DNA from 3 places in the Priestia sp. Y58 genome. Region 2 is predicted to be linked to each of the others. Evidence: riboswitches for the same ligand, from Rfam matches in the RefSeq annotation. Region 2 holds a riboswitch; each other region holds the start of a gene.
What was found. A riboswitch is a leader RNA that binds a small molecule or an ion and turns the genes downstream of it on or off. The one in region 2 is predicted to bind thiamine pyrophosphate.
Positions count from the first base shown of each region.

Region 1: it holds a riboswitch for thiamine pyrophosphate, as region 2 does, so the genes downstream of both, thiM (hydroxyethylthiazole kinase) here and MMB68_RS24180 (thiamine phosphate synthase) in region 2, are expected to answer to the same signal.
Region 3: it holds a riboswitch for thiamine pyrophosphate, as region 2 does, so the genes downstream of both, tenA (thiaminase II) here and MMB68_RS24180 (thiamine phosphate synthase) in region 2, are expected to answer to the same signal.

Region 1 covers NZ_JAKWFL010000003.1:299,256-310,280, reverse strand. Annotated here, with positions in the region: gene MMB68_RS11625 (anti-sigma factor) at 1-253, shown strand, start outside; gene MMB68_RS11620 (helix-turn-helix transcriptional regulator) at 281-733, opposite strand; gene MMB68_RS11615 (hypothetical protein) at 887-1,507, shown strand; RNA gene ssrS (6S RNA) at 1,617-1,794, shown strand; gene MMB68_RS11605 (pyridoxamine 5'-phosphate oxidase family protein) at 1,942-2,370, shown strand; gene thiE (thiamine phosphate synthase) at 2,399-3,043, opposite strand; gene thiM (hydroxyethylthiazole kinase) at 3,057-3,863, opposite strand; TPP riboswitch at 3,939-4,047, opposite strand; gene MMB68_RS11590 (MFS transporter) at 4,240-5,457, opposite strand; gene MMB68_RS11585 (TetR/AcrR family transcriptional regulator) at 5,553-6,152, opposite strand; gene MMB68_RS11580 (GNAT family N-acetyltransferase) at 6,468-6,932, opposite strand; gene MMB68_RS11575 (hypothetical protein) at 7,102-7,608, shown strand; gene MMB68_RS11570 (UDP-N-acetylmuramoyl-L-alanyl-D-glutamate--2,6-diaminopimelate ligase) at 7,706-9,205, opposite strand; gene MMB68_RS11565 (DNA-3-methyladenine glycosylase) at 9,668-10,276, shown strand; gene MMB68_RS11560 (sugar phosphate isomerase/epimerase family protein) at 10,345-11,025, opposite strand, start outside.
Region 2 covers NZ_JAKWFL010000011.1:66,932-77,956, reverse strand. Annotated here, with positions in the region: gene MMB68_RS24200 (thiazole biosynthesis adenylyltransferase ThiF) at 1-766, opposite strand, end outside; gene MMB68_RS24195 (thiazole synthase) at 763-1,530, opposite strand; gene thiS (sulfur carrier protein ThiS) at 1,536-1,739, opposite strand; gene thiO (glycine oxidase ThiO) at 1,736-2,863, opposite strand; gene MMB68_RS24180 (thiamine phosphate synthase) at 2,847-3,470, opposite strand; TPP riboswitch at 3,592-3,693, opposite strand; gene MMB68_RS24175 (hypothetical protein) at 3,852-4,067, opposite strand; gene crcB (fluoride efflux transporter CrcB) at 4,115-4,504, opposite strand; gene MMB68_RS24165 (fluoride efflux transporter FluC) at 4,505-4,903, opposite strand; gene MMB68_RS24160 (amino acid ABC transporter substrate-binding protein) at 5,245-6,066, shown strand; gene MMB68_RS24155 (amino acid ABC transporter permease) at 6,050-6,754, shown strand; gene MMB68_RS24150 (amino acid ABC transporter ATP-binding protein) at 6,785-7,519, shown strand; gene MMB68_RS24145 (nucleoside hydrolase) at 7,553-8,497, opposite strand; gene MMB68_RS24140 (NADPH:quinone oxidoreductase family protein) at 8,677-9,672, shown strand; gene MMB68_RS24135 (Rrf2 family transcriptional regulator) at 9,725-10,156, opposite strand; gene MMB68_RS24130 (antibiotic biosynthesis monooxygenase family protein) at 10,223-10,552, opposite strand; gene MMB68_RS24125 (SpoVR family protein) at 10,679-11,025, opposite strand, start outside.
Region 3 covers NZ_JAKWFL010000003.1:286,502-297,526, forward strand. Annotated here, with positions in the region: gene MMB68_RS11495 (helix-turn-helix domain-containing protein) at 1-987, opposite strand, end outside; gene MMB68_RS11500 (SDR family NAD(P)-dependent oxidoreductase) at 1,296-2,075, shown strand; gene MMB68_RS11505 (ArsR/SmtB family transcription factor) at 2,088-2,390, shown strand; gene MMB68_RS11510 (aldehyde dehydrogenase) at 2,404-3,804, shown strand; gene tenA (thiaminase II) at 3,833-4,522, opposite strand; TPP riboswitch at 4,619-4,717, opposite strand; gene MMB68_RS11520 (TspO/MBR family protein) at 4,944-5,690, shown strand; gene MMB68_RS11525 (hypothetical protein) at 5,993-6,175, shown strand; gene MMB68_RS11530 (sodium-dependent transporter) at 6,352-7,686, shown strand; gene MMB68_RS11535 (cell wall hydrolase) at 7,718-8,293, opposite strand; gene MMB68_RS11540 (LacI family DNA-binding transcriptional regulator) at 8,544-9,575, shown strand; gene MMB68_RS11545 (ThuA domain-containing protein) at 9,665-10,390, shown strand; gene MMB68_RS11550 (Gfo/Idh/MocA family protein) at 10,423-11,025, shown strand, end outside.

The DNA.
Region 1 (11,025 bases), on a different contig from region 2:
GAAACTATTAGCCGATAATGAAGAAACGGTCCAAAAAGTTCGTCAGCTAGACCATTCCGATTTGTTGCTAAAGCAGCGATATTCTTATGTAAAGAAACATGGAGTCGGTGTGTACGGCGTTGTGATTACAGGACCTACCAAAAAGCTTCTGAAATTAAAAAATGATCCGTCGATCACCTACGCGTCACTTGGAGATGTAGAGCTATGGAATTGGTTCAACCGCCCTTCATCCGGCACGTTAATGAATCAGTAACAAGCACTTGAAAACAAGTGCTTGTTTTTATTTCTTCGTTAATTCTTCAAACCTTTTTACCGCTTCGCTTTTATCAAATGAACTAAACCATCGATAGTCTTGGTCATCTAAAATGCGGTAGTGCTGACTAATCATATTTTGCTGCAGACGAAAAGAGCCTTCTTTTTGAATTTCTTTCCACCATACTCTTCCTCCGAGCGTTTTATCTTTTGGAGAAGATATGCCGTCATGAGCAATGATTTCTACTACTTCTAAAGGAACGTCTCCTAAAACCGATTGAAGGATTTCACTGTCACCAAACAAACTGCATACTGCAACAGTGGTCGTCCACCCTGCTTCCGTGCGCCCTTTTTCAATTTGAACCAATGTTTTTTTGGAAATACCAATGACTTCAGCCATTCTGTCTTGTGAATAGTTTCTTTCTAAACGAATCAATCGTATTTTATCCGATACTGATTTAATCACTTCTTGTTTATTCATTTTCACAGCCCTTTCTTTCTATACACGCACATGTCTTTAGTGTAATATTACACCTAATTAAAGAAGAGTTTCAAGCGTTTCCCTTTATCACAAAGCGGGGAAATATACTGAAATGGTTTTTGTATACTAAAACAATTAAAAGGAGTTGAGAATATGTATATCATTGTATGGGCTATGCTTGTACTATACGCCTTGCTGCTAGCTCCGGGAGCAAGCGCCGCTGATGATTTGCTGTTTAAAAAACTTATCACAGGAAATTTTCAACAGGTAGATCCGCTCGTGGTTATGGTATTCTCTTTTTTAGGACTTTTCCCAATATTGTTTATGGTAATGATCTGTAAAAAAGATACGTACAAACTGCCTGGATGGCCATTTTCTCTTCTATCATTTGGGCTTGGAGCTTTTTCTCTTTTGTTCTATTATCATTGGAGAGGACAAAAAGTTCGAACACGTTCGCGTATTCCTTCACGTTTCATTGCTATCATTTCTTCTCGTCTATGGATTGGACTATGCTTAGCACTCACGATTGCAGGTTACGTATACGGACTATCCATAGGTTCAATAAAAGCTTATGGAGATGCTTTTATGCAGTCACAGCTTGTTAGCGTGATGACCGCTGATTTTTTTGTTTTAACGTGGCTTTCTTACTCCGTTATGACAAAAGAAAGGATAGCATCCCGACCTTCCCTTCTCTTATGTTTCATTCCAGTTGCGGGTTCTTTTCTTATTTTGTTACTGCATAACCGCCAAGATATTAGAGAAGAAAAACTTTAAATAAAAGTCTTGCGTTCCATTCATTATTCCGTTATAATCATTTCTTGTACGATGAAAGTTGATTAATTAGAAAACATTTATATATCGGCATTTTATTTACATTTGTTATACATACCTGCGCTGTGCGTATACTCATGTTGTCTTAAACCTTTGAGTGTTAAAAGGGAGCTCAAAATTTAGCTGCAGATAGCACGCCCTTCTTGGGACGCTAAACCCGGCTATGAGGGCACCCACCTAGTAGATCTGGGTATTTAAGACACTTAGGGTTACGGCAGTGCGGGCTTATTTTTTAGTTAGCTGTAGCTAGCTTTTTTTATTTTTTAATTTATTAGTTTACATAATTATTTTATTGTTAACTTATATTTTTTTTAGACATGTATGTTTTATTTATCTTCGATTGAGGAACATAAAAAGTAATAAAGGAGATGGATAAAATGAATGAACAAAAAATTGCTAAAAAAGTAAATGAAGTATTAGAAGGAAATCGTGTAGGAACATTAGCCACAGTTGTAAACAACAAACCCCACTCTCGCTATATGACATTTTTCAGCGATGAAGATGGTATCGCTCTTTACACACCAACAAATATCAATACACATAAGGCAGAAGAAATCGAAGCCAATCCGAACGTGCACGTACTATTAGGCTACAGCGGCGAAGGATATGGTGATCAATACTTAGAATTATCTGGGACAGCTGTTCTTCGTACTGGTGATCAATTAAAAGGACGTATATGGAACAATCACATGAAAGAATGGTTTGACGGTCCAAATGACCCTGAGTATGTTGTTCTGGAAATTACGCCAAACGAAATTCGCTTTATGAATGAAGGCGAAGAAACTCCTCAAACTGTTCAGCTATAATAAAAAAAGCGCACACTGTGCGCTTTTTTTATTTTCCTACCGCTTCTTTCAATTGAGCTGCTTTTTCTTTTGGAGACGCTGCTAAGCTAATCGCGGTAATAATAGAAACGCCATCTGCACCTGCTTCTACTACTTGTTTGGCATTTTCAGGCGTGATGCCACCGATTCCTACAATTGGAAAGTCAATATTCTGGTTTCGCACTTCTTCAATTAATTTTGTACCTTGCACTGCTTTTGCGTCTTTTTTTGTAGAAGTAGGAAAAACAGGTCCCATTCCTACATAATCCGCCCCGTCTTTTATCGCTTGCTGCAGCTCTTGTATATTATGAACAGAGACGCCCACAATTCCTTTTCCTATTTTTTCTCGAACAATATGAGCTTTTTCATCTTCTTGTCCAATATGAACGCCATCTGCTTGTAAACGGATCGCTAAGTCAAGATCATCATTCACAACAAAAGGAACGTTGTGCTGCTGACAAATTTGCTGAAGTTCCTTCGCCAGCTGATATTTCGCTTCTCCTGTTAGGGCACCTTCGCCTTTTTCACGGAATTGAAACACGGTAACGCCGCCTTGAATTGCTTCTTTCAACACTTCTTTCGGATCTTTTGTACAGTTAGTGCTGCCCATTATAAAATAAACTGGCAGCAGCTTTTTGATTTCTTCGTTTGTCATTTTCCGGCTCCTTTTAACGTTGATGTACTCTTGCATATGATTCAATATCCTGCCCAGATAAAAGATGAAGCTGATTTAACAGCTCAATTTGAAAGCTCCCCGGCCCTTCTTCACCTTTTTTCGCTGCGGCGATTTCACCTGCCACTCCGTAAAAACTTAAAGCAGCAACGCTTGCCTCGACATATTCTTTTTCTACAGCGGCGAAAGCTCCTATAATTGATGTTAGCAGACATCCAGTACCCGTCACTTTCGTAAATAACGGGTGACCGTTGTCTACTGTATACGTTGTGTTTCCATCCGTGATTACATCTTGTTTACCCGTAATAACAATCACTGTACCTAATTTGTTCGCTGCTTTCTCAGCAAGTTCAATGACGTCTCCTTGTCCTTCTAATGAATCAACGCCTTTAATGAGCCATGACTCGCCTACTACATTCGCAACTTCAGCAGCGTTACCACGAATAACTGCAATATTTAATTCTTCTACAAGCTGACGTGCTACTTCTGTACGAAACGGTGTTGCTCCGGCTCCTACAGGATCGAAAATAACCGGCACGCCATTTTCATTTGCTGATTTTCCTGCTATTCTCATCGCTTCTACTTCTTGAGCCGTCAGTGTACCCATATTTAAGACAAGCGCTCCGGCGATTCGTGCCATGTCAGCCACTTCTTCCTTCGCATAAGCCATAACAGGTGAAGCTCCTAGTGCAAGCAGTCCATTTGCAGTAAAATTGGTTACCACGACATTCGTAATATTATGAACAAGTGGACTTGTATCTCTTACTTTTTCTAATTGAGCTGAAATTTTACTAATATCCATATTCTCTCACTCTTTTCATTTAGTTTTAACACTGCAAAAAAAAGACAAAAAAGCACCTTGCATGCGCAAAGTGCTTTGGTATGTACTCACATTCCCTGCGCTGGCATTATCCAACAGGTTCAAATGGTCAACAGGCGCCCCTGTACTCTCAGCCTGCCCCGCGCAAGCTCCCATACTATTCTTGTTACGTTTAAAGTTTACTATTAACCTTTTTTATTTGCAACCATTTCACTGTTTTGCCGATAAAATAAAGCTTCGCTATAGGCTGAGTGGTGTTGTAAATCTTACAGCTTTACTAAAAGCATCATTGAAAGACCTCCAGTAAGCTACTGGAGGTCTTTTATCCCCTAAAAATTCTATCATTTTTTCCTTCTCGTTATTTCTCTTGAATCGCTTGATTTCTCACAGCTGTTTTTCGGTCCTTCCCTGCTCTTAAAGATAAAAGAAAACAAAGCAGCAGTACAAGTGCAGCTGATACGTACGGGTAATTAATGTTTATATCAAAGAGAAAGCCTGCTACAACGGGTCCAATAATATTCCCAAGACTTGTATAAGCAGAATTTAGTCCGGCTACGTACCCTTGGTCGTCTTGTGCCATCATCGACATTTGCGTGCTGATTGCCGGACGTAAAATATCTGTTGCTAAAAAGACGATAAATGTTACAACAATAATAAGCCAGTACGTGTGCACAAATAGCGTAAGTAAAATAAAAAGTCCCGTCATCATCAAGCAAAACGAAATCACTCTTTTTTCACCGAACTTATTTAAAATCCATCCAAAAATCGTAACCTGCACAACAGCCCCTGCAATAGAGCCAAACGTAATAACAAACGCAATATCTTTTGGCGTAAAGCTAAATTTATGATCAACAAATAGTGAAAAAATTGTTTCATAATTGGATAATCCAAACGATGTCACAAAAACGATAATTAAACTTAAAAAATAAGGTTCTTTATAAGAATTCATAAGCTGCAGTAGCAGCCGATCTTCTTTTGGATTCTCATTGTTTGAAACAGCAGGATTTTGTACAGGACGAGACTCTGGCAAAACAAGAAGCGTAATCACTGCAGCCAAGCCTCCTGCTACTGCGGCCATATAAAATGGCACGCGCATGCCGTATTCAGCTAAAAAGCCTCCGATACCGGGCCCAATAATAAATCCTGTTGTAATCGCCGCCGTCACATAGCCCATTCCTTTAGCACGTTCTTTAGCAGACGTCACGTCCGCTGTATAGGCCATAACAGCAGGCATAATGAGCGCGGCCCCGACCCCGCCTAACATTCTCGATACAAATAATAAAAGAGGCGTACTCACTGAACCAAAGAACCATTCAGACAAGGCAAAAACAATCATTCCCGCTACAATAATTTTCTTTCTCCCTAACGAATCTGATAACCGCCCTGCTAAAGGTGAAAACAGAAATTGAGTTAGTGAAAACACCGCTACTAAAAGCCCCATCACGCTTCCGTTGATATGAAGCTCTGTCATATATGTTGGCATAATTGGAATAACGAGACCAATTCCTGTAAAAATAATAAAAATATTTAGCATGAGCAGCAAAATCGCCGCTCGATTTCTTAACAATAATGACATATAAACCTCCTGATTAAAAAATACTGAACGTTCGGTCTATAAAAATACAAAATAATGAGGGATTACTCATTACCTCAATAAGCATCCCCGATTATTTAAGAAGACCTTGGTATGATTCCGTTTAAAAATACATCGATTGCTGAATGGTAAAGCTGCAGGGCATTTTCCGTGTTCGTTTTTCGAGACATGCGGCTCATTCCAACAAACAGCCCTTCTAAAATCACTGCAAGCTGCTCTGCATTTTTATGAGAAAACTCACCTTCATCGATGCCTTTTTGCAAAAGTTCACGGTTAAAATCCACGTGCCGTTTCACCATTTCATCAATTCGCTCTTCGATATCGCTGCCCTTTTCCTCATTGTTAAAAAACTCATCGGCGGCTTTCGTAAGAGGATGATTTAAATCATCTAAAATGATTTGCTCCGCAATTCCAAAAAGCTTATCTCTTGTTGTTTTGTAAAGAGACTCTCTTTCTTTCCAGTTTCGTTCCCACTCGAGATCCCATTCATCTATTAAATAGAGAAAAAGCCCTTCTTTACTTTTAAAGTGATAATAAATATTCCCTTTACTGCTTCCCGTAGCTTCTACAATTTCCTCAATAGATGTAGCTTTATAGCCTTTTTGAGAAAACAATGCTTTAGCGGCATCTGCCACTTTTCTTTTGGTTTGTTCACTTTGAAGCTTTTTTTTATTCAAGCTATTTCCACCGCCCCGCACATTTATTATTTATACTGAACATTCGTTTTGTATTATCTGACACCTATACTACATAGGAAAATCCTTTTTGTCTAGTGAGAAAACCTAGTTTATACCTTTTATATGAATTATGACAAAACAAAAAACAAAGAGGTTGAGACATAGCTAAATCAAGCGCTAGAAGCCACTACATATATGAAAGCTGCGTTCACCATCACCATAAAAAATCCGAACGAGCTGGATTCTTTATCAAGAATTTTGATTCATCGTTCGGATCTTCTTTGACTAAAATACTTTTGTTCCAGCCTCTTTTAATCAATCATTCAATTTCTTTGTCATAAATACACTGTATGGATCTTCTTTATAGGTAGAAAATGGTTCACACTCGTAAAATCCAAAACTGGCGTATAGCTTTCTAGCCGGTTCAAAAGCGGGTGCGGATCCTGTTTCTAAGCTTAAGCGTCGGTACCCTCGTTTTTTTGCTTCATTTATTATGTACTGCAGCAGCTCTTTAGCAATTCCTTTTCGCAAATGAGCCGTGGCCGTTCGCATCGATTTAATTTCTCCGTGATGCTCATCTAGCTCTTTTATAGCCCCGCACCCTGCTAGCTGGCTGTCTTCCCACACGCTCCAAAACGTAATATCACGGTGTTTTAAGCTTTCAATATTTAGAGCATGAATACTTTCAGGAGGTGAATGTAAGTTCATTCCTTGAAGGTGAGAACTTACTAGTTCAATAACTTCATTGTTTGTTAATTGGTCTCTTTTTATTTTAATCATCTTCTCTTCCTTCCTGCTACTAAAGGGTGGTCAACCACAAACCGACTTATGAATAAATTCACTGTCAACCTTTAAAAATCCTTTTATACACTCCCTTCTTTTTCTCAGTTATTAAAACCGACTTTGCCAAGCAGATGTTTCATACATTGTTAAACGGAGGTGAAATTCATTGAAGAAGGTTTTATTTTGTCTTGTCCCTCTTTTGTTTTTATTATCCGCCTGCTTTAGTGATCCTGTTCAAGATGATTTAATCGACTATAACAATCAAGATTTAAAAAAAGCTGCTCAGCTTGAAAAAGAAGCGATTGACGCATACGATTCTGTTACAGGCGCTAACTACACAAGTGACGCGGTGATGTATGATACGATGACGAGTGAAGTCATTCCTACCTATCGTAAATTTGTTGATGAACTGGAAAACATCGATGTAGAAACCGACGATCTTCGAAAGGTTCATGAAGGCTATATAAAGGCTGCAAATACCCAGTATAATGCTTTCATTAAAATTGTCAGCGCTTTAGAAAAGCAGGACCGCAACCTTATTGCTGAGGCAAACGCTATGCTTGATGAAGCACGAAAAGGCATACGCGATTACAATGCAGCTATTAAAAAGCTGGCTAAAGAACATGATGTAAAAATTGAAGAACCAAAAACACAGCGAGAAAACAGCCTATAATTTTGATACAAAAAGAAGGTCTCTAAAAATAGTAAGAGACCTTCTTTCGTATGCCGTTTCAATTTCTACACGTTCGTTCGATAAATGAAGAAGAGTATTAGGAAATATTGCTTAACGATGCATAGTAAGAGGCAATAATTTCTTCATCGGAATGCGGAATTTCGTTTCCTTTTACAAGCTGAGCGCCGTTAATACAGCCGCTTGTAAGTAAAATAATATCATTCGGCTTTCCTAAAGAAAGCGACTTTAATACCCCTTCTGTTCGAGTAGGGGCGCAGTGAATATTACTTGCGCTTGGATTTGAAAAACCTGTCATCACTTGATCTACAATTACGTTCGGATCATGATGACCTGGATGATCAACCGTTACGATAATTTCATCGGCTTTTCCTTCAATGGCACGCGCCATTTTAGGCATTTTATTAAAATCTCGAATGCCGATTCCTGCAATCATGACAATTAGCTGGTTATACTCCATCTTTTTTACTTCTTCTACTAAACGCGTAAGGGCAACAGGCGTATGGGCATAGTCTAAAATCACTTTTTGGTTATTAGGACCTTCTATCACTTGAAAACGCCCTTCTGGACTTTCCAATTGAGGAAGCACACTAATAATATCCTCAATGTGGTATTCAAAGTGAAGAGCTGTACCAATGGCGGCTAGCACGTTAGCAATGTTGTAATCGCCATATACAGGCACTGCTACTTTGTATGACTGTCCTTTATACAGTAAATCAAAGAAAGAGCCCCCTTCTTTGACAGTAATGTTTTTTGCTTGCAGAGTTGCCTCCGCATTATTTAATAAGCTATACGTGACTTTAGGTCCTTCAAATAGCCTGCTTAAGTCTTTACCCATGTCCTGATCATCTATATTAATAACAGCATGTTTTGCCTGCTGAAATAATTTCATCTTGCATTTTTTATAGTGCTCAAACGTTTTATGATACTCTAAGTGCTCTTCTGAAAGATTTGTGTGAATGGCTACATCAAAATAAATATTTTCTACTCGCTGCTGATCAATCGCAATTGAAGATACTTCCATCACCGCCGCTTCATCGCCTTTTGTATACAAATCATAAAAAATTTTATGCAAGTCTACCGATTCAGGTGTTGTAGGCGTACTTTTTTTATAAACTAACTTCTTCTTTGATGACCAAATGCCGGTCGTGCCAATCGATCCTGTCGGCAATTTTAAAAGGGTTAAAAGCGACCTTACGTAAGCTGCCACGGTTGTTTTACCATTTGTACCTGTAACGCCAATTGTCTCAATTTTTTCATCCGTATAATCAAAATACATTTTAGAAAAAGAAGCCATTACTTTGCGAACGTCGTCAACAGCTAAAAACGTACAGTGAGAATACTGAATGCTCAAAAGACGCAGCTCCTCAATGCTTGTCCCAAAGACTGCTACGGCTCCTCTAGCTATAGCTTCTTTAATATATTGATGTCCATCTTCATTTTCACCTTTTATACTAAAAAATACTGATCCGTCGTGAACCTGCTTTGAATGATATGTTAGACGGTTGATCGTTTGAGATGCAGGCCCAAAAATATGTTTAATTGATAAGTTCATTAATGTATCAAAGTGGATGTTCATAGCTATTCCTCACAGTGTATAAATTTTATTTTTAATATGTTCTAAAATCCCTTAAATACTCTTTGAAAGATATTTTTTCTTTATTTCCATTTATAAAGAACTTTCTACAATTCAATCTTTTTATTTTGCTTTCATGTGTAGAACGAAAATAAAGAAAAGACGGATCACTATTTTTTAAAACTAAAAGTATGTAAAATATGGATGAACTGTGTATATCATACTAGAAGCAAAAGCGAAGTATTGTAGTAAAATATTCCCCCTATACGTGCAAAACGAAACCATTCTTTAAAATAAAATAATTTCATAGAGTAAGTTGAATCATGATAAATACTTGAACGTGGGGTAAGAAAGATTACTGTATTAATCAGTGCCTTCCTTTGCAAAATCACAAAGAAAACATCATAATAAAAGATGCGCATAACAGCGTGAATGACTCTGTTTTGAAAGGATGGACTACAGCAAATGACGCGTTCTCTTTTAGCGATTGAACCACTTCCTCTTTTATTTTATCAACAGCCTACACTTGAATTAGCTCAGTCGCTGTTAGGATGTCTTCTTGTTCACGAAACGGCAGAAGGAACTGCATCTGGTTTTATTGTAGAAACTGAGGCTTATAAAGGGCCTTTCGACCGAGCAGCTCATAGCTTTAATAATCGGCGCACAAAAAGAACGGAGGTAATGTTCGGTCCTCCTGGTCATGCCTATACGCATACAATGCATACACATTGTTTACTCAATGTTGTAAGCAACGACATCGATTGTCCAGAAGGCGTCCTCATTCGAGCTATTGAGCCATTTAGTGGAAAAAATTTGATGAAAAATAGACGTCGAGGGATGGAAAATGAAATAAATTGGACAAACGGTCCTGGGAAACTAACAAAAGCACTAGGGGTTTCAATGGATTTGTACGGTCATGATTTAACCAGCCCTCCTCTTTATATTGCTCGTGGCTTCACTCCTTCAGAGATTTCCGCCGGACCTCGCGTTGGCATTGATAATTCTGGTGAAGCGAAGGATTACCCTTGGCGCTTTTGGGTTACCAATCACCCGTTTGTATCGAAATTCAGGTGAACAAAAGGCGAATTGATTTATTAACGAAAATAAAAGAAGCACCTCTTTTTAGAGATGCTTCTTTTTGCTTACGCCCACCACATTTGTGAGGGAGTTTCTTCAATTAATACACTTTGTAAGTTTGTAACCGCGCGTTTAAATCCTTCTTCAATCGACATGATTGGATCTTCATGCTCAATGCTGACTACATAATCGTATCCGTATGTGCGAAGTGCACTCATCATATCAGACCACTCTTTTACATCATGTCCACATCCTACGGATCTAAACGTCCATGCACGCGTTTGGACTTCTCCGTATGGCTGCATATCCGTCAGGCCGTACATGTTAATATTATCCTGGTCCAAGTACGTATCCTTTGCATGGAAATGATGAATGGCATTTTCTTTTGCTAAAATTTTAATAGCTCCTACCGGATCAATTCCTTGCCACCATAAATGACTTGGATCAAGGTTAGCGCCAATCGCTGGACTTGTTTTTTCTCGAAGCTTTAGCAGCGTATACGGAGTATGAACTAAAAATCCACCGTGAAGTTCTAAACCAATTTTTACATTATGCTCCTCCGCTAGTTCTCCAATTTCTTTCCAATAAGGAACAAGCTTATTTTCCCACTGCCAATTCAATACGTCTCCATACTCGTTAGGCCAAGGAGTAACAGGCCAGTTTGGGTACTTCGCTTCTTCGTGATCTCCTGCTGTTCCAGAGAAGCAGTTAACCACTGGAACACCTACTAGTGATGCTAGTTGGAT
Region 2 (11,025 bases):
TTTCATATTGTAAAAAGGGATACGTTTGTTCACCGCCGCATGAGCGGCAAGCAGATTTGCGAAACACGTTCACATTGATGCTCGTATACTCATTTTTCCATACGTCAAACGAAACAAGTTCCCTCCTGAGCGCATTCCAGTCTCCGACTAATATTTTTAACACTTCTGTTACTTGATGAGCGACTACCATTTGTACAGCAGGACTAATAATCCCCACTGTATCACATGTCAACCCTCCAAGCGGTACAGATTCAAGCAAACAGGATAAACACGGTGTTTCACTTGGTATGATAGTATAACTAATTCCATAACTTCCTACACAAGCTCCGTAAATCCAAGGAATATCATATTTTTGTGATAAATCATTCATTACAAGGCGTGTGTCAAAATTATCGGTCGCATCAATCATAACATCTACCCCCTCAACAAGCTGTTCTAAAACTTGAGGGGTACCGTCTGCTACGTGCGCTTCTACTTTTACATCATGATTAATATCGTGAAGCCTTTTTTTAGCAGCAATTGCTTTTGGAATTCTTTTATCAGCATCTTTTTCACTATATAATTGCTGACGCTGAAGGTTGCTCCACTCTACATAGTCCCGGTCAATGAGCGTTATTTTCTTTACCCCCGCTCGCGCAAGGGCCTCGGCGTTCCCTGTTCCAAGAGCACCTGCTCCTACAATCAGAACATGCTTTTCTTGAATTAGCTGCTGTCCGCCTTTTCCAATAGGTTGAAACAGTTCTTGGCGGGAATAACGATTAATCAACCGATACTCATCCCTTCTGTTGGACTGCTTGCCGTGGCATATTGTTTCTTTTCAATACGTCCTGCTTCAAATGCTGCTCTTCCTGCCTCAATCGCTAGCTTCATAGCACGAGCCATTTTCACAGGATCTTTTGCTCCTGAAACAGCTGTATTTAATAACACACCATCTGCTCCTAGCTCCATAGCTTGAGCTGCGTCTGAAGCCGTTCCAATACCTGCATCTACAATTACTGGAACAGTTGATTGTTCAATGATAAAACGCATGTTCAACGGATTGATAATACCTTGACCTGAACCGATAGGCGAAGCTCCTGGCATAATGGCATGTACGCCTAACTCCTCTAAACGACGCGCAAGTAAAACATCATCTGATGTGTAAGGTAAAACGGTAAAGCCCTCTTTTAACAGTTCTTCACTAGCTTTTAATGTTTCAACTGGATCAGGAAGAAGCGTCTTATCACATCCAATTACTTCTACTTTCACCATGTCACAAAGTCCAGAAGCCTTTGCTAATTTAGCAATACGTACGGCCTCTTCTGCATTTTTTGCTCCAGCAGTGTTAGGCAAAAGAGTGAAACGCTTCACATCAAGCGCTTCTAGTAAATTAGGCTGATTTTGATCAAAAATATCCATTCGTCTAACAGCAAATGTTAAAATTTCTGTTTCCGACTCTTCTACCGCTTGACGCTGAGTCGTAAAGTCCGGAAATTTTCCTGTTCCTAATAATAAACGTGAATTAAATGTATATTGTCCAATTTTTAACATACTCTTCATCCTCCTCCTACAAATGAAACGACTTCTAACGCATCTCCATCTTTTAAACTTGCATCACTATGTTCTTCTTTTTGTAAAATATTCTTGTTTAGCTCAACAATTACCACTCGTTCGTGCAGGTTCTGAGCCTGCAACAAGTGCTGAACCGTTTCAATTTCATCTCCAACAGTAACGGTCTTACCATTAATGATTAGATTCAATGAACTCCCTCCATTACTCTAGTTAGCTGAAATGATGTAAAAAATGAATGATTCGGCTTTTTCCCTAACAAAGCATCAGCCATAATTTTTCCAGTTGCAGCACTTAATAAAATACCGTTTCGGTAGTGGCCAAACGCCATGTGTAGATTCGCTATTTCAGGATGCTCTCCTAAATAAGGCCAGCCATCATTTGTTTGTGGACGAAGACCTGCCCATGCTTTTTCAAATGTGGCTTCTTTAATAGCCGGCAGAAGCGCAGAAGCTTTATTCAGCAAAAATTGAATACCTTGTGCAGAAACCGTCTTGGTAAAGTCATGCTTTAGCTTAGTTGCCCCTATTACGATTCTTCCACCAGTCTTTGGCACTAAGTAAAAACCTTCATCTAAAAAAATCGTTTTAGAAAGCAGCGGCTTATGACTTTGCAGAGCAATACACTCCCCTTTTACAGGAAACACCTGACCTAAATGTTCAGAAGAAATAAAGCGTTTAGCCCATGAGCCTGCTGCAATAACTACTTTTTCTCCATAAAAAGAGCCTTTGGACGTCTGTATACCTTTTACTGTTTCATTTTCCATAATAAGAGAATGAACGTCACAGTATTCAAATACATCTGCTCCGTGATACAAGGCTCCATGAGCAAGAGCTTGCGTTAACTTAGCTGGAGCTAGCTGGCCGTCCCCCGGTATTGTAATGGCTCCGTATATGTCTGGAGAGAGCCCGGGTTCTAACAAACGCGCTTCTTTTACATCGATCCATCTTACATGTTCATCCCACCGGTGGTGCTGAGCGGCTTTTTTCTTTAATACGTGTGCATCTTCTTCTGTTACAGCGACTTTTAATAAGCCTTTTTGAATGAGCTCTACGTCGATGGCCGTTTTTTCTTTTAGTTCCTTCACCAGCTCAGGAAACATGCTTCGGCTCTTAATAGCAAGGTCTAAAAGAGGACCTTCTTCATCAATTTCAGCTTGGGCACCTAAAATACCAGCGGCTGCACTTGAAGCTTCACAACCAATTTGATTGCGCTCAAGAATGGCCACTGATGCTCCTTGTTTTGACAAATGATAAGCGATAGAAGAGCTGATTATGCCTCCTCCGACTAACAGTACATCATAATGCTGCTTCATTTTCTCCACCTCCAGATGTCCATATATGAGAATATTGTTTAATCGCTTCAAGGGGATTTTGCGCAAGCATGGCACCAGACATCACAGCTATACCGTGTGCTCCTGTTTGCAGTACCTCTTTGGCATTTCCAGGTGTAATCCCACCAATCGCAATAACTGGTATCTCCACAGCGTCTACTACTTCTTTTAGCGCTGCTATCCCTCGACTTTTTAATCCTTTTTTTGAATGAGTTGAATAAATATGTCCGTATAGAATATAATGAGCGCCATCTTTTTCAGCTTCTAGAGCTTCTTCCACAGAGTGAACTGATTTTCCGACAATAAGAGAAGGAAATGCGTCTCTAACACACGAAACATCTAAACTATGATAGGCAAGCTGTACGCCTTTTGCTTTTAAAGCATGCGCTACATCAACTCGGTCATTTACAATAATTTTAGAGAGACAAAATGGCAGGCTTTCTAGCAAACATTGAATCTGCTTTGCCGTTTTCTTTTTTTCTCTAATATGAATGGCACCCGCAAAAGGCTCAATAGCCGTTAAAATGTCTCGAACCTCTTCAATTGGCTGCTTATCTGTTGTAATGACATGAAATTTAGGAATATCCATATGATCGAAACCTTTCCTTTCAGAATAAAGAGAAATTTCAATCACTTCATCTTGTGTAGAGGGCTTTATTACATACAAAAAACCACTCTACAACGTAGAGTGGTTAGCATGTATCGTTATGTAAACATGATCGCCACTTCCCTACGCTGGTACAAACCAGATCAGGTTCAAAGGGTCCGAAATACATTCGTCTCAGCTTCAAAAAGCTCCCCTAGTGATTGCTATTTATTGATTTTGTTTTTGCACTTAAAATTATAACACAACTAGATGTAAATACAATATCTCTTTATGCTCTTACGGCTCTCTTCCTTTTATAGATGTATCTTTTAAGCTTCTTTACTAAGAGGCCCGGCGCACCACATCATTCTGCTTTTTATATGGTTAGTAATCGGTATAGTCGTCAAATTCTTCTTTGTCTTTTTCCTTTTTCCGATCCCATATAAACAGCAGGAGTAACATAATAAAAGTTAGAATATAAAAACCGTAAAAAATAAATGCCGCCACAACATTTATAAATAAAAATAAAAAACCGATGATCTGACCTGCAACAGCTACAATCAACAAAATGTATTTCCAAACTTCTGCTTTTCTATCCATTCTCTACTTCTCCGTCTTTTTGTTTTTCCCTACTAGAAACGTTCTCTTTACTTAAATAAAAACGTTCCTGCCAGTAAACCGACTGTAAATAAACCAACTGTTCCAAATGCTGAAATCCCCACGTACGCCAACATTTTCCGATAAGATTTTTCTCGAATTAACTGCACGGTTTCCACACTAAACGTTGAAAAAGTGGTAAAAGCCCCGAAAAAACCAATGCCGATCATTAGAAATATTGAATCATTATAAGCATGACTCGGAACCTTTCCATAATAACTACCGTAAAAAAGACCAAGGCCAAACGCACCAAGCAAGTTAACAAACAGCATTGATACTGGAAAAGGAGGATTTGAAACTGTTTTTGTAACCTTTAATCCCAAAAGATAACGGCATATGCCTCCAGCTGCCCCCCCAAGTGCCAAGCTCACTATGCTCATTTACTTCACCTCATGTACTTTTACTAAATTTTTCCCTGCCGCTTCACCGCATAGATAGCCTGCTAAGGCAAGAAGGATTCCACCTACTAAAGAGACAATGACATAAATGGCTCCCCAAAATAAATGGTGCTGTGTGAGGGAAATGACGTCTCCTGCAAACGTTGAATACGTGGTAAAACCGCCGCATAAGCCCACGCCTAGTCCAAGCTTGATCCATTCCTTTGGCTGTTTCCATGCAAAAAATCCCGTTAATAGTCCTAATATGAAGCTACCTAATAGGTTTTCAATTACTGTTCCTATTGGATACCCCGTATATAATAAGGAAAGATTTAGAAAATAACGTGCATATGTACCAGCGATAGCACCAAAAGCAATTGAGATTAAGTTTATGGCTTTCATCATATCGCTCCGTTTCATAAATTCTTCTTTAAGTGTACCATAAGGAATTTATTTCTACCTTAACATTTAACTATATGTTTATTGCACCAAAAGTCATGAAAAAATGAAAGAGAAAATCGTCGCATGAAACTTCCTTTTTCCTCCTCAAATCTCCCTTAAAAATCCACTTAATCCAAATTTTAAAATCTTTCTGTATCCTTATGACAAACCGTGTATAGAAGGTATATTTCCCTTATTTTAAGTCACATTAATCGTATAAGTTTTTTTTGTTGACTTTTGCTGTGTTCTTGTTTAGTATCACAGAGTATCATTTCCTATCAGAATACTAGGGGGTTTAGAAAATGAAGAAATTTGCTGCACTTTTGTCGCTACTATTAGCTTTCACAGTTGTGCTTGCCGCATGCGGTTCTAGCTCAAAAAATGAAGCAAACAATGGAGACAATAAATCTTCACAAGAAGATTTATATAATAAAGTGAAAAAAGATGGCGTATTAACAATTGGAACTGAAGGTACATACCCTCCGTTCACTTTTCATGATGACAAACAAAAGCTAACTGGGTTTGATGTAGAATTGGCTCAAGAAGTAGCTAAACGCCTTGGCGTAAAAGCTGAGTTCAAAGAAACACAGTGGGATGGCATGTTTGCTGGATTAGATGCTAGACGATTTGACATGATTGCTAATGAAGTTGGTATTCGTGAAGATCGTCAAAAGAAATACGATTTCTCTGATCCATACATCCAGTCAGGCGCTGTATTAATTGTTCGTAAAGACGAAAAAGATATCAAATCATTTAAAGATTTAAAAGGAAAAAAATCAGCGCAGTCATTAACAAGTAACTATAAAGACATGGCTCAATCTTATGGTGCAAACATTACGAGTGCTGAAGGTTTTGCTCAAGCAGTAGAACTAATGAGCGCAAACCGTGTTGATGCTACAATCAACGATAAATTATCGTTCCTTGACTATAAGAAAAAGCACCCTAACGCACCTATCAAAATCGCGGATGAAAAATCCGATGGTGCTGCAAGCGGCTTTATGTTTAGAAAAGACAGCGGTAAGTTAGTGGATGAAGTAAACAAAGCATTGAAAGATATGAAAAAAGACGGAACATACGCAAAAATTTCTAAGAAATGGTTTGGCGAAGATGTTTCTCCTAAATAATATTTTTCCTGATGGAGAGCGATTGAATCAATTGATTTCAATCGCTCAATCATCTCTCTTACCAATGCTAAAGGGAGCTATTCAATATTCTATTCCACTAACATTAATCACGTTTGTACTCGGTATCATTTTAGCTGTCTTAACAGCCTTGGCTCGTTTATCATCTATAAAAGTTTTAAATATAATTGCGCGCATCTATGTATCGATTATTCGAGGTACACCGCTGCTTGTGCAATTATTTATTATTTTCTACGGCTTACCCAATTTAGATATAACAATTGACCCATTTATCTCTGCTATTATTGGATTTTCATTAAGTGTAGGTGCGTATGCATCTGAAATTATTCGAGCAGCGATTCAATCTATTCCTAAAGGACAGTGGGAAGCTGGCTACTCACTTGGTATGACCTATTCCCAAGCGTTAAGACGGATTATTTTACCGCAAGCAGCACGTGTATCGATTCCGCCATTATCTAACTCTTTTATTAGCCTTATTAAAGATACGTCACTTGCATCGCTTATTCTTGTTTCTGAGATGTTCCGTAAAGCTCAAGAAATTGCTTCGACTAACTATGAATTTTTACTTCTTTATAGTGAAGCAGCGCTCTTGTACTGGATTATGTGTACAATCTTATCCATTATCCAAGAACGCATTGAAATAAGACTAGATCGTTACGTATCTAAATAACCGTTTCGAGTAGCTAAAGGAGTTTTTCATATGATTAATATCAAAAATTTGCATAAATCATTCGGTGATTTGCAAGTATTAAAAGGGATTGATTTGGAAGTTGAACAGGGCAAGGTAATTGTATTAATCGGTCCTTCTGGATCGGGTAAAACTACTTTTTTACGTTGCTTAAATCTTTTAGAAATCCCAACAGACGGCACGATTGAACTTGATAAAAAAAGCATGAATTTTACCAAGCCTGTTCGCAAAAAAGACATTACCTCATTTCGAAGTCTAACAGGTATGGTCTTTCAAAACTATAACTTGTTTCCTCATAAAAATGCGCTTGAAAATGTTATGGAAGGGCCTGTAATTGTAAAAGGTGTTCCTACTCAAGAAGCAGAAAAAAGAGGGAAAGAATTATTAACACGAGTTGGCTTAGGAGATAAGCTTGACTTTTATCCTTTCCAGCTGTCTGGCGGACAACAACAGCGTGTTGGCATCGCCAGAGCAATGGCGATGGACCCAAAAGTTATGCTGTTTGATGAGCCTACTTCAGCTCTTGATCCTGAGCTTGTAGGAGACGTTCTTCAAGCCATGAAAGACTTGGCAAAAGAAGGAATGACGATGGTGGTGGTAACTCACGAAATGCGCTTTGCCCGTGAAGTAGCGGATGAAGTTATTTTTATGGATCAAGGTGTCATTATGGAAAGAGGGACACCGGATCAAATATTTTCAAATCCTCAACAAGAGCGGACACGTCAATTCTTGAATATGATTCATTAAAAAGGTTGCACACTTTCATGTGCAACCTTTTCTTTATTTGGCTACTGCTTTTTTCATCAAATCTGTAATGTACGTAAAGAATGCTTCAGCTGTGACATCATATACGACATCTACAGGTCGTCCCTCTTCGGAAATTTCTGTTCTTCCTTGGCTCGGTGTTTCTGTATGCACAATACTCGAAACGGTTTTTACCTTCACAAGTGTTGAATTCCCTGTAAATGCTGTTGTGAGTACATCCCACAAATAATATGTTGAATTGGTTTCAACGTGTACAAGCGGCGGGCAAGCCGCATAGCACTGCCCTACAAAGTCTACTCCTTCATATCTTCGAAGTGAAGCCCACATTTGACGAATAGCGGGCGTTAAGGGAACTTGATTCGTGCTTTCTAAAGCAACCATCTCAACTTTAATTTTGCTTTTCCATACTTTCGCTACTGCTTCTGGATCCCAAAAAGCATTCCACTCCGCCGTTCCATCATGTTCAGGTTCCTGCACATTTCCTACTTCTTGAAATGTACCGCCCATCCACACTAATTTATCAATTTTCTCTTCTATTTCCGGCGCTTTTTCAAGTGCTCTTGCTAAATCAGTTAACGGTCCTGTAAATAATAAAGTCGTTTTCCCGGCTGTGTGCTGCAATGTTTCAATTAAATGATCGTGAGCAGGCAGCTGACTTATTTTTGTTTGCACTTTCCCTTTTTCATTTAAAATCGGCAGCGCATCCACATAAAACGTATGCATGCGCCATTCTTTTGGAAATGGGTTCATACCTCGTGAAGTAGATTTGGCTACCTCGATATCATAAATTCCAAAACGATCAATAATTTTTTGGCTTGCGCTGATGCCCGGTTCTAGGTATCCGTCAGCAGGAATAACAGATACCCCCGTTACCTTTACATCATCCATTTGCAGCAGTAAAAAAAGCGATACTAAATCATCAATGCCTGCATCATGGTTAAAATATATGTTTGTACTCATTTCTCTTCTCCTCTTTTCTATGTATTGCTAACTAATAGCTATACCGCTATTTTATAATGAAATAATCCCTTTCGTAATGAAAGTATTGGGAACTTCTTTTACTATTTTCTATAATGGGTATAGAAATAAGGTAATCTATGTATAGATATATACATCTCATTATAGAAAGGAGAAATAAAATGGAGCAATCATTTTCAGCATTAATAGTAGATAAAAAAAGTGAAGAGCAAGTGGAGGCGTCCGTCCAAGAACTGACGCTAAACGATTTGCCAGAAGGCGATGTACTTATTCGCGTTCATTATTCAGGGGTGAATTATAAAGATAGCTTAGCCAGCATCGCAAACGGCAATATTGTGACAAGCTACCCATTTGTCCCAGGAATCGACCTAGCAGGAGTTGTTGTATCTTCTGACAGCCCTGATTTTAAAGAAGGTGATCGTGTCATTGCAACAAGCTATGACATTGGCGTATCACACTTTGGAGGCTATAGTGAGTATGCGCGCATACGCAGCGAATGGATTGTCCCTCTTCCTCAAAATTTAACGTTAAAAGAAGCAATGATTATCGGAACAGCTGGCTTTACAGCTGCTTTATCTGTGCATCGCTTAGAGGAAAACCATGCTAGTCCATCTAATGGCTCTGTGCTTGTAACAGGCGCTACGGGAGGTGTAGGAAGCTTTGCGGTTGCCATTCTTTCAAAATTAGGCTACACAGTGGAAGCAAGTACGGGAAAAAGCTCGGAAGCAGCTTATTTGAAAGAGCTTGGCGCTTCCTCTATTGTAGCGCGTGAAGATGTTTATAACGGCAAATTAAAAGCATTAGGCAAGCAAAAATGGGCCGCTGCGGTGGATCCCGTGGGCGGAGAGCCTCTAGCTTCTGTTCTCAGTCAAATTCAGTACGGAGGCTCTGTAGCTGTCAGCGGGCTAACAGCTGGAGGTAAAGTGCCAACAACCGTCTTTCCCTTCATTTTAAGAGGGATTAATTTATTAGGTATCGATTCTGTTTACTGTCCAATGCCTACTCGAAAAGAGATTTGGAATAGACTCGCTAATGACTTTAAGCCTGAAAGCTTCGAACCTTTCATTCAGCAGGAAATTTCACTACAACAGCTCCCTGAGGTACTTCCGACTTTATTAAAAGGACAAGCTCGAGGACGAACAATTGTGAAGCTATAAAAAAATGGAGAAACCTAGGTTTCTCCATTTTTTTACGAACAGAAGCATGTTATTACGCATCTATTTTTGCTATTAAATCCGTCACTAATTCTTTCATCGTCACATCGGCTAAGACTTGTTCCATAGCATCTTGAGAACGTTTTAAAATCAATTCAAGAACACTTTGAATATTGGCTCCTACAGGACACTCCACATTCGGATTTTCATGCATTTGAAACAATTCTCCTTCTTCCACTGCCGCCACCGCTCGATAAACGTCTAACAACGTTATCTCTTCTAAATCTTTCAATAGATACGCTCCGCCAGCTCCGGCTTTTACACCCACGAGTCCAGCTTTCTTTAACATCCCAATTACTCGTCTTATAACAACAGGATTTGTATTTACACTGCTAGCAATCCACTCTGAAGTACTAGGGTGACTGCTATCTACTTTAATTAAAGATAGTATGTGAACGGCCACGGTGAATCGACTGCTAATTTTCATTGCTCTCACTCCTATTTTGTTGTAATCATTATAGTTACAACATTTATGAAAGTCAAGCATGCTTTTTTAGCAAAGAATGTCCTCTTCTACCGCCTCATAAAAACGCAGCGTTTTCTTGATTTCCATAGCTTCAGAAAATGCTTTCGTTTTCTTTTTATTCGCTTCTTTATGTTCGTTCACATGTTCTTCTCTTGAGATCCACGCTTGAAAGAACTGCTTATCTTCCCACTTGGATACAAAGACATATTCAACTTTATCTGCGGAATCTTTTTTCCAGCATTCGAACGATAAATTTCCTTTGGCTGCCTCAATTTCTGTTTTGTTTTTCTTAGCTTTTTGCTTGAGCTGTTCTTCAAATTTCTTTTCTGTTTCAAAACTTGCGTTTACAACAAACATCTTATCTTCCTTTCTAAATGAAAATAATTCTCATTTAATTATCGCATGCTCATTTTATTTTTTCAATTTATACGGATAACAAGTTACAGAAGTACAAAAAGACCGCTGTTTAAGCGGTCTTCTTTTTTACAAATGTTTTCTATGCACTGTTTTTCCATCATACGTAAAGGCGATTGGCTTGCCTTCCATTACCGTTTCTAGATGAACGGGGCGGCCCCAAAGCTGATGAACGTACGGTACCACTTTTTCTAAGTATTTGACATCTAATTCAATTCCTTCATACCAGTGTTTTAAATAGAGCTCTCCATTTTTTAAATAGTCTCCATTGGTTACTGTGATGTAAGGAAATCCGCCGTTTACGCGCATATTAACAAGCTGATCTCTAACTTCTGTCCACTCTTTGTCGACGATTTTATAATCTTTTCCTTGTTTTTGGAATAAGTACATATCCTCCCGCATGACTAAATCTTTTG
Region 3 (11,025 bases), on a different contig from region 2:
TTGATTCATCGCAACGGTGGAGTTGCTTGAGAATCGGTCTAATAAATACTGCATTTCTTTAGAGGATTCATCTGCATTCTCCATGACATCTTTCATGAACAGGCGCATATCCTCAGTTTTCTCTTCAGCGATTGTTGAATAATCTTCAATCAAAGAAGTGACTTCATCAAACGATTTTTCGTTAGAACGGATAATTTTTTTAGACATATTTTCTACATCTCTTGCGCTGCGTTCTGAAGACTCAGAAATGTATGCCCCGACCGACTCCACCATTTCTACAGTTTGGGTAGCACTTTTTTCAAGCTCTCTTTTTACTTCTCCGACAATTTCTTCGCGAACTTCATTTCGCATACCTTCTCGCATTTCTTTTAACAAATCAGCTTTAAATGTATCAAGTACCTCAAACACATCTTCATAGCGGCGAACAGCTTCTACTAATTCCCCTTGAAGCAGTTCTTTTTCATTCACAACAAGGTCGTTTGGTTTTGGCTCTTCAATAGAAGCAGAAATAGCCTGCTTTTCTTCTTCAGTAGCTAATCGTGCTTCAGGTATAGGAGAGGTCTTCTCTTGCTTGTTTTCTGAAATGCTTTCCTGCTTTTCGGCAGCCTTTTTCTTTTCTTGCTTCATTTGTTTATTGGAATGTTCTTGAAAATCAATGACGTTTTCTTTTTTAGCTGTTGTTTTCAACTGTGGCGGTTCTTCTTCTTTTGAAACCGCTGCCTCTGATTCCATCACTAAATGTTCCTGCTCTTCTTGTTCCTTTATCAGCAGCTGAACATATTCTTTGACTTCATCTAACGTACATTGTTCATCAAACAGCTGTTTAATATCATTAAATAATTCAATTTGTTCCTCTGTATAGACACGGGCCCCATCTACTCGTTCAATTGTTAAATAGCTGCCCAATAATTTTTCCCATTGTTTTAGCGTTTTCTTCTCTACCTCTAATTGATCACTTACTTTTTTAATTGTATATGTCTCCATCATTTTTCATTTCCTCCCTTATCTATTTTCATCCAACTATGTAATGGATTATTTGTTGTATGTTGTATTCACCATATCTTCACTTGTTTTCCTGCTAGGTGACAAAGGTTGTCAAAACTAGACGACATTAGCCTTCTATGTAAAGAAAACGCATATTTTGTAAAAAAATGTACAGAAATACGCAAATGGAAAAAAAGGAAAACATAAAAGAAAAGAAGAGTATAGAAAACAGTTGACGGGAAAAAATGAATCCTATAAGATAAGTTTAAATGTTTAAGTTCTTGAACATATAAACATAAGGAGTGAACACTATGTCACAGCATTATGCGCTCATCACCGGTGCGTCCGGAGGAATAGGTGAAGAGTTAGCTTATCAATTCGCAAAGGATGGGTATCCTGTAATTTTAGTTGCCAGAAGCGCTGATAAACTAACAGCGATTGGAGAGAATTTAAAATCTACTTATAATATTGACGTGATAACGTTTATTAAGGATTTATCAAGAGAAGAAGAGATACAGTCACTATATGAAGAACTTAAAAATAAAAAAATGCACGTTGACTATTTAGTGAATAATGCTGGTTTTGGACTATACGGCAAATTTATTGAAACAGCTTTAGACGACGAGTTAAACATGATTGACTTAAATATCCGATCATTAACTCATTTAACAAAATTATTTTTACCGGATATGGTTAGACGAAATCACGGTAAAATTTTAAACATTGCGTCCGTTGCTGCATTTATGCCGGGTCCGCTTATGACGGTGTATTATGCAACAAAAGCGTACGTATTGTCTTTCACAGAGGCCCTTGAAAATGAATTAAAAGGTACCAATGTAACGGTAAGCGCTCTATGCCCGGGTCCAACTAAAACTGGTTTTAGCGACCGCGCCCAGCTAAGCAACTCCAAGCTTTTTCAAAGCGGTGCAATGGATGTAGAAACAGTTGTTAAAGTTGGCTATAAAAAATTTATGAAAGGGCAGACGGTTATCGTACCAGGAGTGCAGTTTCGTCTCGCCACGTTCATCCCGCGCTTTGTACCAAGAAAGTGGCTTACATCCGTTGTCCGAAGAACACAAGAAATTAAATAAAGGGGAATCTATATGAGTGAAAAAGCAGTCGAGTTATTTCGTGCCAGCATTCCTATTTTTCAGGCGCTAAGTGATTCAGCAAGACAAGATATTATTTTGCTGCTCGCCGAAAAAGAGCCTTTAACCGTAAATGAAATTGCAAATGAGTCTACGCTATCAAGACCGGCAATTTCTCATCATTTAAAAATTTTACGCGATCAAAAGCTTGTGCAAATTGAGCAAAAAGGGACGCAGAGATATTATTCACTAGCTTTAAGTGAGGCAGTTGAGCTATTAAAAAGCTTGCTTGCTACAGTTGAAGCCGAATGTTTATAGGGAGATGAAAGTGATGAACCACGAGCGATTTTATATCACAGATGAAACGGTCATTGAACATATTGTCTCTACACAAAAGCAGTATTTCTATGCGCAAAAGACAAAGAGTATCAACAGCCGTATTCAAGCGCTGAATAAGCTAAGAGACGCAGTCAAACAAAACGAGCAGAGAATTATGGATGCTTTAAAACAAGATTTAAATAAATCTGAAGTAGAGGCCTACACGTCGGAAATTGGGATTTTACTAGAGGAAATTCGATTTACGCTTAAACATCTAGCAAAATGGATGAAGCCTAAAAAAGTAAAAACCGCTTTAACACATGTGGGCTCTAAAGGGAAAATTGTTCCTGAACCGTATGGAGTCGCGTTAATTATTGCTCCGTGGAACTATCCGTTTCAATTAGCACTGTCTCCTTTAGTAGGAGCGATTGCGGCTGGAAACACGGCAATTATAAAACCTTCTGAATTAACGCCTAGCGTATCTCGCGTTATACAAGAATTACTGGCTGAAGCTTTTGACCCAGCATTTGTGACGGTGGTTGAAGGGGCTGTAGATACGACAAGTCTGCTTTTAAAACAGCCCCTTGATTATATTTTCTTTACGGGAAGTGTAAATGTAGGGAAAATTATTATGCAAGAAGCAGGGAAGCAGCTTATTCCCGTCACGCTTGAGCTAGGCGGAAAAAGTCCGTGCATTGTACATGAAGACGCAAACCTAGATCTTGCAGCGAAGCGAATTATGTTTGGGAAAGGGATGAATGCAGGCCAAACGTGCGTTGCTCCTGATTATTTGCTTGTGCATAAAAAGGTAAAAGCGCAGCTTGTAGAAAAACTTCGCAAAGCAATTTCTCAATTTTACGGTAACAATCCGCTTGAAAGCGACCGCTACGGCCGTATTGTCAGTGAGCGCCATTTTACTCGGCTAGTTGAGTTTTTAAAAGACGGAAATGCTATAGTTGGAGGCGGGTACAATAAAAACACGCTAACAATAGAACCTACGTTGTTAAGTGAAGTAAGCTGGACATCAGATGTTATGCAAGAAGAAATCTTTGGGCCTATTCTTCCTATGATTGAATATGAAACACTAGACGAAGTCATTCATAAAGTTCAAGAAAAAGCTAAGCCGTTAGCTCTTTACTTATTTACAGAAAGTGAAGATGTGCAAAACGTCATAACGGAGCGCCTTTCATTTGGAGGAGGCTGTATAAACGATACGCTTATGCATATCGCTACGCCATATTTGCCGTTTGGCGGAGTAGGAGAGAGCGGCACGGGTCAATATCATGGAAAAGACAGCTTCCGGACATTTTCTCATTTTAAAAGCATGCTGTCTCAAACAACCAAGTTTGATTTGTCATTCCGCTATCCTTCGGAAAAACAAAGCTTGAAAATGATCAAAAAATTACTGAAATAAAAAAGCCTCCTGACAGGAGGCTTTTTCGTTATTTTGAAAGTGAAAGCTGAGAAAGCGGCCATTTTTCTTGGGTATATGCCATTTCCCAAAATAAATACTCCAGTTCACAGCTTTTGATGAAGTGGTCTTTCATACGGTTACGTTCTTCTTCAGTCGCTTGTTCGGCGAGTTCATCAAGCTTGTTACAAAACCATTGTGTTGTGCCATTCATTTCTTCATTATTATAAAACTGAATCCATTCATAAAAAGGGTGAGAAGGAGATGGATTTACTTGTTCTGTAATGCGCTGGCCAATTTCAACGTACGTCCATGGGCATGGAAGAAGCACTGCAATGATTTCCGCTAAGCTACCTGTGTGCGCAACACTTGTCATATGGTTAATGTAGTGGCTAGCCGTCGGTGAAAGCGTCTCAGTGTGAAGATCTTCATAACGTACGCCTGCTACTTCACAAAAATTATTGTGAGGGTGTACTTCACTATGTAATACCGTAGAAATGCCGGCATTAAAGGCTTCCATTTCAGTACGCGTGCGGCATTTTGTTAAAGCAGCGCCGTAAATGCGAACAAATGCTGTTAAGTATTCGTAGTCTTGAGAAACGTAGTGAATCAGCGCTTCTTTTGGCACGTTTCCTTCAGCAATTCCTTTAATAAAAGGATGGTTAAAAATGGCTTCGTAAATATAGTTTGCTTCTTGTCTTAATTGAGATGAAAATGACATCAAAATCCTCCTTTAATATGAGGAAGTCACAAACAAGCACATAAAGGAAATAAAAAACACTCCGTTTATAAACGGAGTGGCAAAGGACAGTAAAAAAACTGAACATTGCCACTTTCCTACGCTGGTATGAGCCAGATCAGGTTCAAAGGGATCAAGAAAACTTGTCTCAGCCGGTGGGCACCCCTAGTGGACTTCCTATTAATCTATGTTTAACTTACCATATATTCTGAAAAATAGAAAGAGTTATAGGAAAATGTGCGCTAACCGTTTTTATTTTTTAAAGAGGAAATTTCTTAAAGCTATTTTTAATCATTTTTGTTTAAAAATGCATATTTTTAGGGAAGAAGAGGTATTAATGAAGGGAAGAGCCGTTTTCGTCTCCGAAACATTCCCATATAAATAGAAGAAAGGAGAGAACAAAATGGCGAAATTTCGTTTGTATGCTATATTAAATGCAGTAGGCTTGGCTATTACACTGCTTGTGAATTATTTAGCAAATGCCATTCCAATAGGAGGCAAAACAACGGGGGAAGCTTCTGCGCAAGTTCCTACCTTGTTTACACCAGCGGGCTATGCCTTTGCTATCTGGGGCGTTATTTATTTGTTATTAACCATTTGGGTTATACGCCAATTTTTTGCAAGAGAAGATCAAAAGGAAATATATGCACGTATCGGCATTTGGTTTTTTCTAAACTGTTTGTTAAATAGTGCGTGGATCTTTATTTTCCAAAACGATTACTATAAGTTATCCCTTTTAGTTATGCTCTTTATTTTAGGCACATTAATGATTGTGTATTCCATTATTCAGCATTCTCGGATGACGACATGGTTTATGCGTCTGCCGATTTCGCTTTATATTGGATGGATTTCTGTTGCGACTATTGTCAATGTGTTTGTTGTATTTCAAGCAAATGGAATACAGCACTTGCTTGGCCTGAGCGAGTTAGCATGGACGGTTATTATGCTGCTGGTAGGAGCTGTGCTAGGCATTATGTTTACATTAAAAAACCGAGACGCTGTTTATCCGCTTGTTTTTATTTGGGCTTATATTGCCATTGCAGTGAAGCAAAGTGGAAATCAGCCAATTGTCATTACTGTCATCATTTCGGTTGTTTTACTAGCAATTGCCATTATTGTGGGACTGATTAAACGCTATAGACGCTTTTAAAAAGAAGCTCTAGCTTTTGTAAGCTAGAGCTTTTTATGATGCTCTTTTGATTGTAAAAAAGCAGCTGTAAAAGCAATTAAGCTAATTAAAATACCAAAAGGAACAACAATTGGTACGAATGATAAAATAAATGTCATAAGTATAACCTCCATGTTGCATCGGTGTATAATGAAAAATTCAACTTTTTTAAATTGAAGTTCCGCTATTATAGTATGCTAGGCTTTATGTTTGGAGCCTATATGTTTAGAAATAAACGAAAAAGGCAACATACGTTACATACAGGTTATATAGGAGGAGTTAAAATGGAAACATATTTAGTCGCTTACACAGATAAAGATGATATGGAATATAAACAAGTGACGTGCGAGAGTTATGAAGATGCAGAGCGTACGGTCCTTCGTTTAGAGAGAGAAGGGCATATGCATATTGAAGAAATTTCAACTCAAGAAGCCTACCGTGGAGATGAATCATCGTACAGAGAATAAATTTTGAATAGAAATACCAACCTTAAAATGAAGAAGCAGCTGCTTCTTCATTTTTTCTATTCTATATAGATATCGTTTTATAGAAAAAAGTAAAACGGGAATGATTTTCTTCTGCATTTATGGTACAGTACTAATCAGGTGAGTTTTGAGTTTAGAAGAGGAGAGAGTAACATTATATGAGTAAAGGAAATCAGTGGTCTTCACGCCTCGGTTTTATTTTAGCATCTGCTGGGGCAGCAATTGGTCTAGGAGCGATATGGAAGTTTCCATACGTAACGGGAACCAGTGGCGGTGGAGCATTTTTTGCGTTGTTTATTTTATTTACGATTTTTATTGGATTGCCGCTTCTGTTGGCAGAATTTATCATTGGAAGACATACGGGAAAAGAAGCGATTAGTGCTTATAAGGCAATTGCTCCAAAATCCGCTTGGGTATGGATTGGCAGGCTCGGAGTACTCAGCTGTGTCGTTTTGCTTTCCTTTTACAGCGTCGTTGGCGGCTGGGTGATTTTATATACGATTATGAGCATAACCGGTATGCTAAGCGGAAAAGAGTACGGCCCGTTGTTCAATGCCGTCATTAGCCAACCTTATGTGGTATTAGGTGCACAGGCGCTGTTTTTATTAATTACAGTGTTTGTTATTTCAAAAGGCGTACAAAAAGGAATAGAGCGTGCTAATAAATACATGATGCCGCTGTTATTTATCTGTTTTATCATTATCGTGGTGCGTTCTTTAACATTAGACGGAGCAATGGACGGAGTAAAGTTCTTTTTAAAACCGGATTTTTCAGCCATTACAGGGTCATCTGTTCTCTATGCGCTCGGTCAGTCGTTTTTCTCGCTTTGCGTGGGATTATCCTGCATGGTGACATATAGCTCTTATTTAGGGAAAAAAGTAAGCTTGACGCGTTCAGCTGGCACTATTGCTATTTTGAACTTGTTTGTTTCGCTGCTGGCGGGCTTGGCTATTTTTCCAGCCGTTTTTTCGTTTGGATTAAAGCCAACTGAAGGACCTGGACTTTTGTTTGTGGTCTTGCCAACAGTATTTGAGAAAATGCCGTTTGGTACCGTCTTTTTAGCACTGTTTTTAATTTTATTTCTATTTGCTACGCTTACGTCTGCTTTTTCACTGCTGGAAATTATCGTAGCTGCTTTAACCAAAGACGATCAGACAAAACGAACTCGCTACGCTTCTTTATCAGGGATTCTTGTGTTTGTGGTAGGTATCCCATCAGCACTTTCGTTTGGTGTACTAAAACATGTCTCACTTTTTGGCAGAAGTATATTTGACGTAGCTGACTTTTTTGTGAGCAACTTAATGCTGCCTCTTGGAAGTCTAGCCATTGCGATTTTTGTGACATTTAAAATGAAAAAAGAAGCCGTGTATGAAGAGTTTATTTCAGGAAGTACAAAAGGTGCTAAATTATTCAACGCATGGTTCTTTCTAGTTAAATACGTATTGCCTATTATTATTATAGCTGTTCTATTAAGCTTACTTGTTGCATATTAAAAAAAAGCACTCATCTGAGTGCTTTTTTTGTTTATTTTGCAAAAACGTGATTTCCGATTGTAGTCGTAACCTGTTTTTGACGAAGCCATTGGTCGCTTGTTTTATCTGGATTAAAGAAGAATAACGAACCTTTTCCTTGACCTCTAAAAGCTAGTGCTTCATTTACAGCTTTTTTTGCTTCAGCATCCGCTGCTTTATTAATTTCACCGTTTTGTACAGGTGTAAACTGTGTACCTTGATAAATCACATCATGAATAGAGTCTGGGAAAGAATCGCTATCCACGCGGTTTAAGACAACTGTTGCTACAGCCACTTTGCCAGCGTAAGGTTCGCCTTTTGCTTCCGCTTGTACAAGGCGAGCTAACAATTCTTTATCACTTTCGCTAATAGAGTTAGGGATTGTTAATGTTTCATTTGCATTAATAGAGTCGGTAGATTTGTGATTTGCTTCTTTTAACTGTTCAACCGTAACGCCGTATTCAGCGCCAATCTTGTAAAGAGTCTCTCCGGCTTTTACGCGATGGGTTGTTTCAGCGGCATTTGCCCCGTGACTTATGCCGAACATAGGAACTGCCAGTGCTCCAATAATTGCTAGTTTCTTAAACATAAAGTAAGTACCTCCTGAAATCCTTTTGAACGCCCCTTTTATCACGGATCGGTGCGTGCTGTGCACCGAACTTTATATGTACGTTTCAAAGATTAACAGGTGTCAATACATCTTGTCACTGCTTAAAACATACCAATCTAGGAAGAAATTATAATAGTTAACAGATAATTTGAAAAATACGTTGACTGATAATAAAGGAGTGAATTATAATGAACGAGTAAATAGTTAACCGTTTAACTGGAGAGATTTTATGGGAGAAAAGATAACGATTCGTGATGTAGCAAAGCATGCAGGGGTGTCTGCAGCTTCAGTATCTTACGTCTTAAACGGAATTAACAAAGTATCCGATGAAACAAAAGAGCGAATTTTAACAGCGGTAAAAGAATTAAACTACGAACCAAATTTAACCGCCGTTAGTCTTTCGAAACAAAAGTCAAATATGATTGGCGTTATGTTCCCGCTTACAGATGATTCACTTTCTACTATATTTAAAGATAACCATTATTACAGTGAAATGATTAGTGGAATTGAATATGTAATCCGCAAGCATGGTTATGATCTAGTCATATCTGGAGCGAGTAGCCCAGCTGATTGCTTAAAATGGATTCGAACGAGAAATATTGATGGTCTTCTGTTTTTAGGAGCCTTCCCGCATCGATTGTATGAGAAAATGAAAGCGTTATCGAATCCGATTGTGCTAGTAGATACATACGAAAGGTACGAACGTGATTATCATCATATTTCTGTAGACGATGAGTATGGAGGATATCTAGCTACAACACATTTAGTGAATTTGGGTCACAAAGAAATTGCCTTTGTTGCGCATCACCTCGTCAATAGTCCAGTGGATAAAAAGAGGTATATAGGCTACGAGAAAGCATTAAAAGAAGCGGGCATTACACCATCAAAGACGTTTGTTTTTGAAGTGAACGAAAGTTCGTTTGATAACGGTTACAATTTAGGGAACAAGCTGCTGCAAGATCATAAGGATATTCGGGCGGTTTTTGCATCCTCTGATACGCTGGCGCTTGGAATTATGAAAGCACTGCAAGAAAAGGGGAAAAAAATTCCGCAGGACTACTCAATCGTAGGGTTCGATGACATAACGTTTAGTAGCTATGCATCTCCAAGTCTAACAACCATTCGTCAAGATGTATTTAACAAAGGAGTCGTCGCCGCGACGTCTGTTATTCAAGCAATTGAACACCGTTTCAGCACGCTGCAGCATGTGAAGTTATCGGTTGAACTTATTATTCGAGATTCGACTGCTAAGCGCGGGTGAATCACAGTAAGTTAACCGGTTAACCAAAGTTTAGCATTTATGAAAAAAGGGGATATAAGTTAGCATTCACAAAAAAAGGGGATATGAAAATGATTAATGTTACAGTATGGAATGAAAATCGTCATGAACAGAAAAATCCGGTTGTAAGAGAAATTTACCCTGAAGGCATTCACGGTGCCATCGCTTCTTTTTTAGAAGAAGGAGGGTTTCGTACGCATACCGCAACATTAGACGAAGTAGAACACGGGTTGACTGAAGAAGTATTAAATCAAACGGATGTTTTAGTATGGTGGGGTCATTTAGCACATGACGAAGTGAAAGATGAGATCGTTGAGAAAGTAAAGCAGCGCGTGCTAGACGGTATGGGGCTTATTGTCTTACACTCAGGTCACTTTTCTAAAATTTTTAAAACGTTAATGGGCACAAGCTGCGACTTAAAATGGCGTGAAGCAGATGAAAAAGAGCGCTTGTGGGTAGTAGAACCGAGTCATCCGATTGTGAAAGGTATTGGTGAATTTATCGAGCTTGAGCGTGAAGAAATGTATGGAGAGCACTTTGATATTCCAGCACCTGATGAACTGATTTTCACGAGCTGGTTTGAAGGCGGAGAAATTTTCAGAAGCGGCTGCGCGTACAAACGCGGAAACGGAAAAGTATTTTATTTCAGACCTGGACATGAAACATATCCAACATACCATAACAAAGACATTCAGCGTGTCATTATGAATGCTATTAAATGGGCGAAGCCAGCAGAGAGAAAACGTCCTGTTTACGGCAATGCGCAACCGCTTGAATCAATCGCTGTTAAAAACTAATTAATAATGCTTAAGCAAAGGGGATAGGAAAGATGGCAAAAGTAAAAATTGGCGTTATTGGGTGCGGAAGCATTGCGCAACACCGTCACTTACCAGAATATAAGATGAATGAACAAGTAGAATTAGTAGCAGTTTGCGATATAAACACAGAACGTGCAAACAGCGTAGCGCAGCAGTACGGTGTAAAAGCTTACACAAACTACGAAGAACTTTTAGCAAGCGGTACAGTGGAAGCAGTGAGCGTATGTACGCCCAATTATCTTCATGCGCCTATTTCGGTGGCAGCGTTAAACAGCGGAGTTCATGTCCTGTGTGAAAAGCCGATGGCAACATCAGAAGAAGAAGCGAAAGCAATGATTGAAGCAGCAAAAACAAACGGTAAAAAACTAATGATCGGACATAATCAGCGCTTTGTAGCTTCTCATCAAAAAGCTCGTGAACTTATTGAAAAAGGGGAAATCGGTAAAATTTACAGTTTCCGTACGGCTTTTGGCCACGGTGGCCCTGAAGGTTGGAGCGTGGACGGAAAAGACAGCTGGTTCTTCAAAAAAGACGAAGCGTTTATTGGTGCTATGGGGGATTTAGGCGTTCATAAAACCGATATGCTCCGCTACATATTGAATGAAGAAATTGTA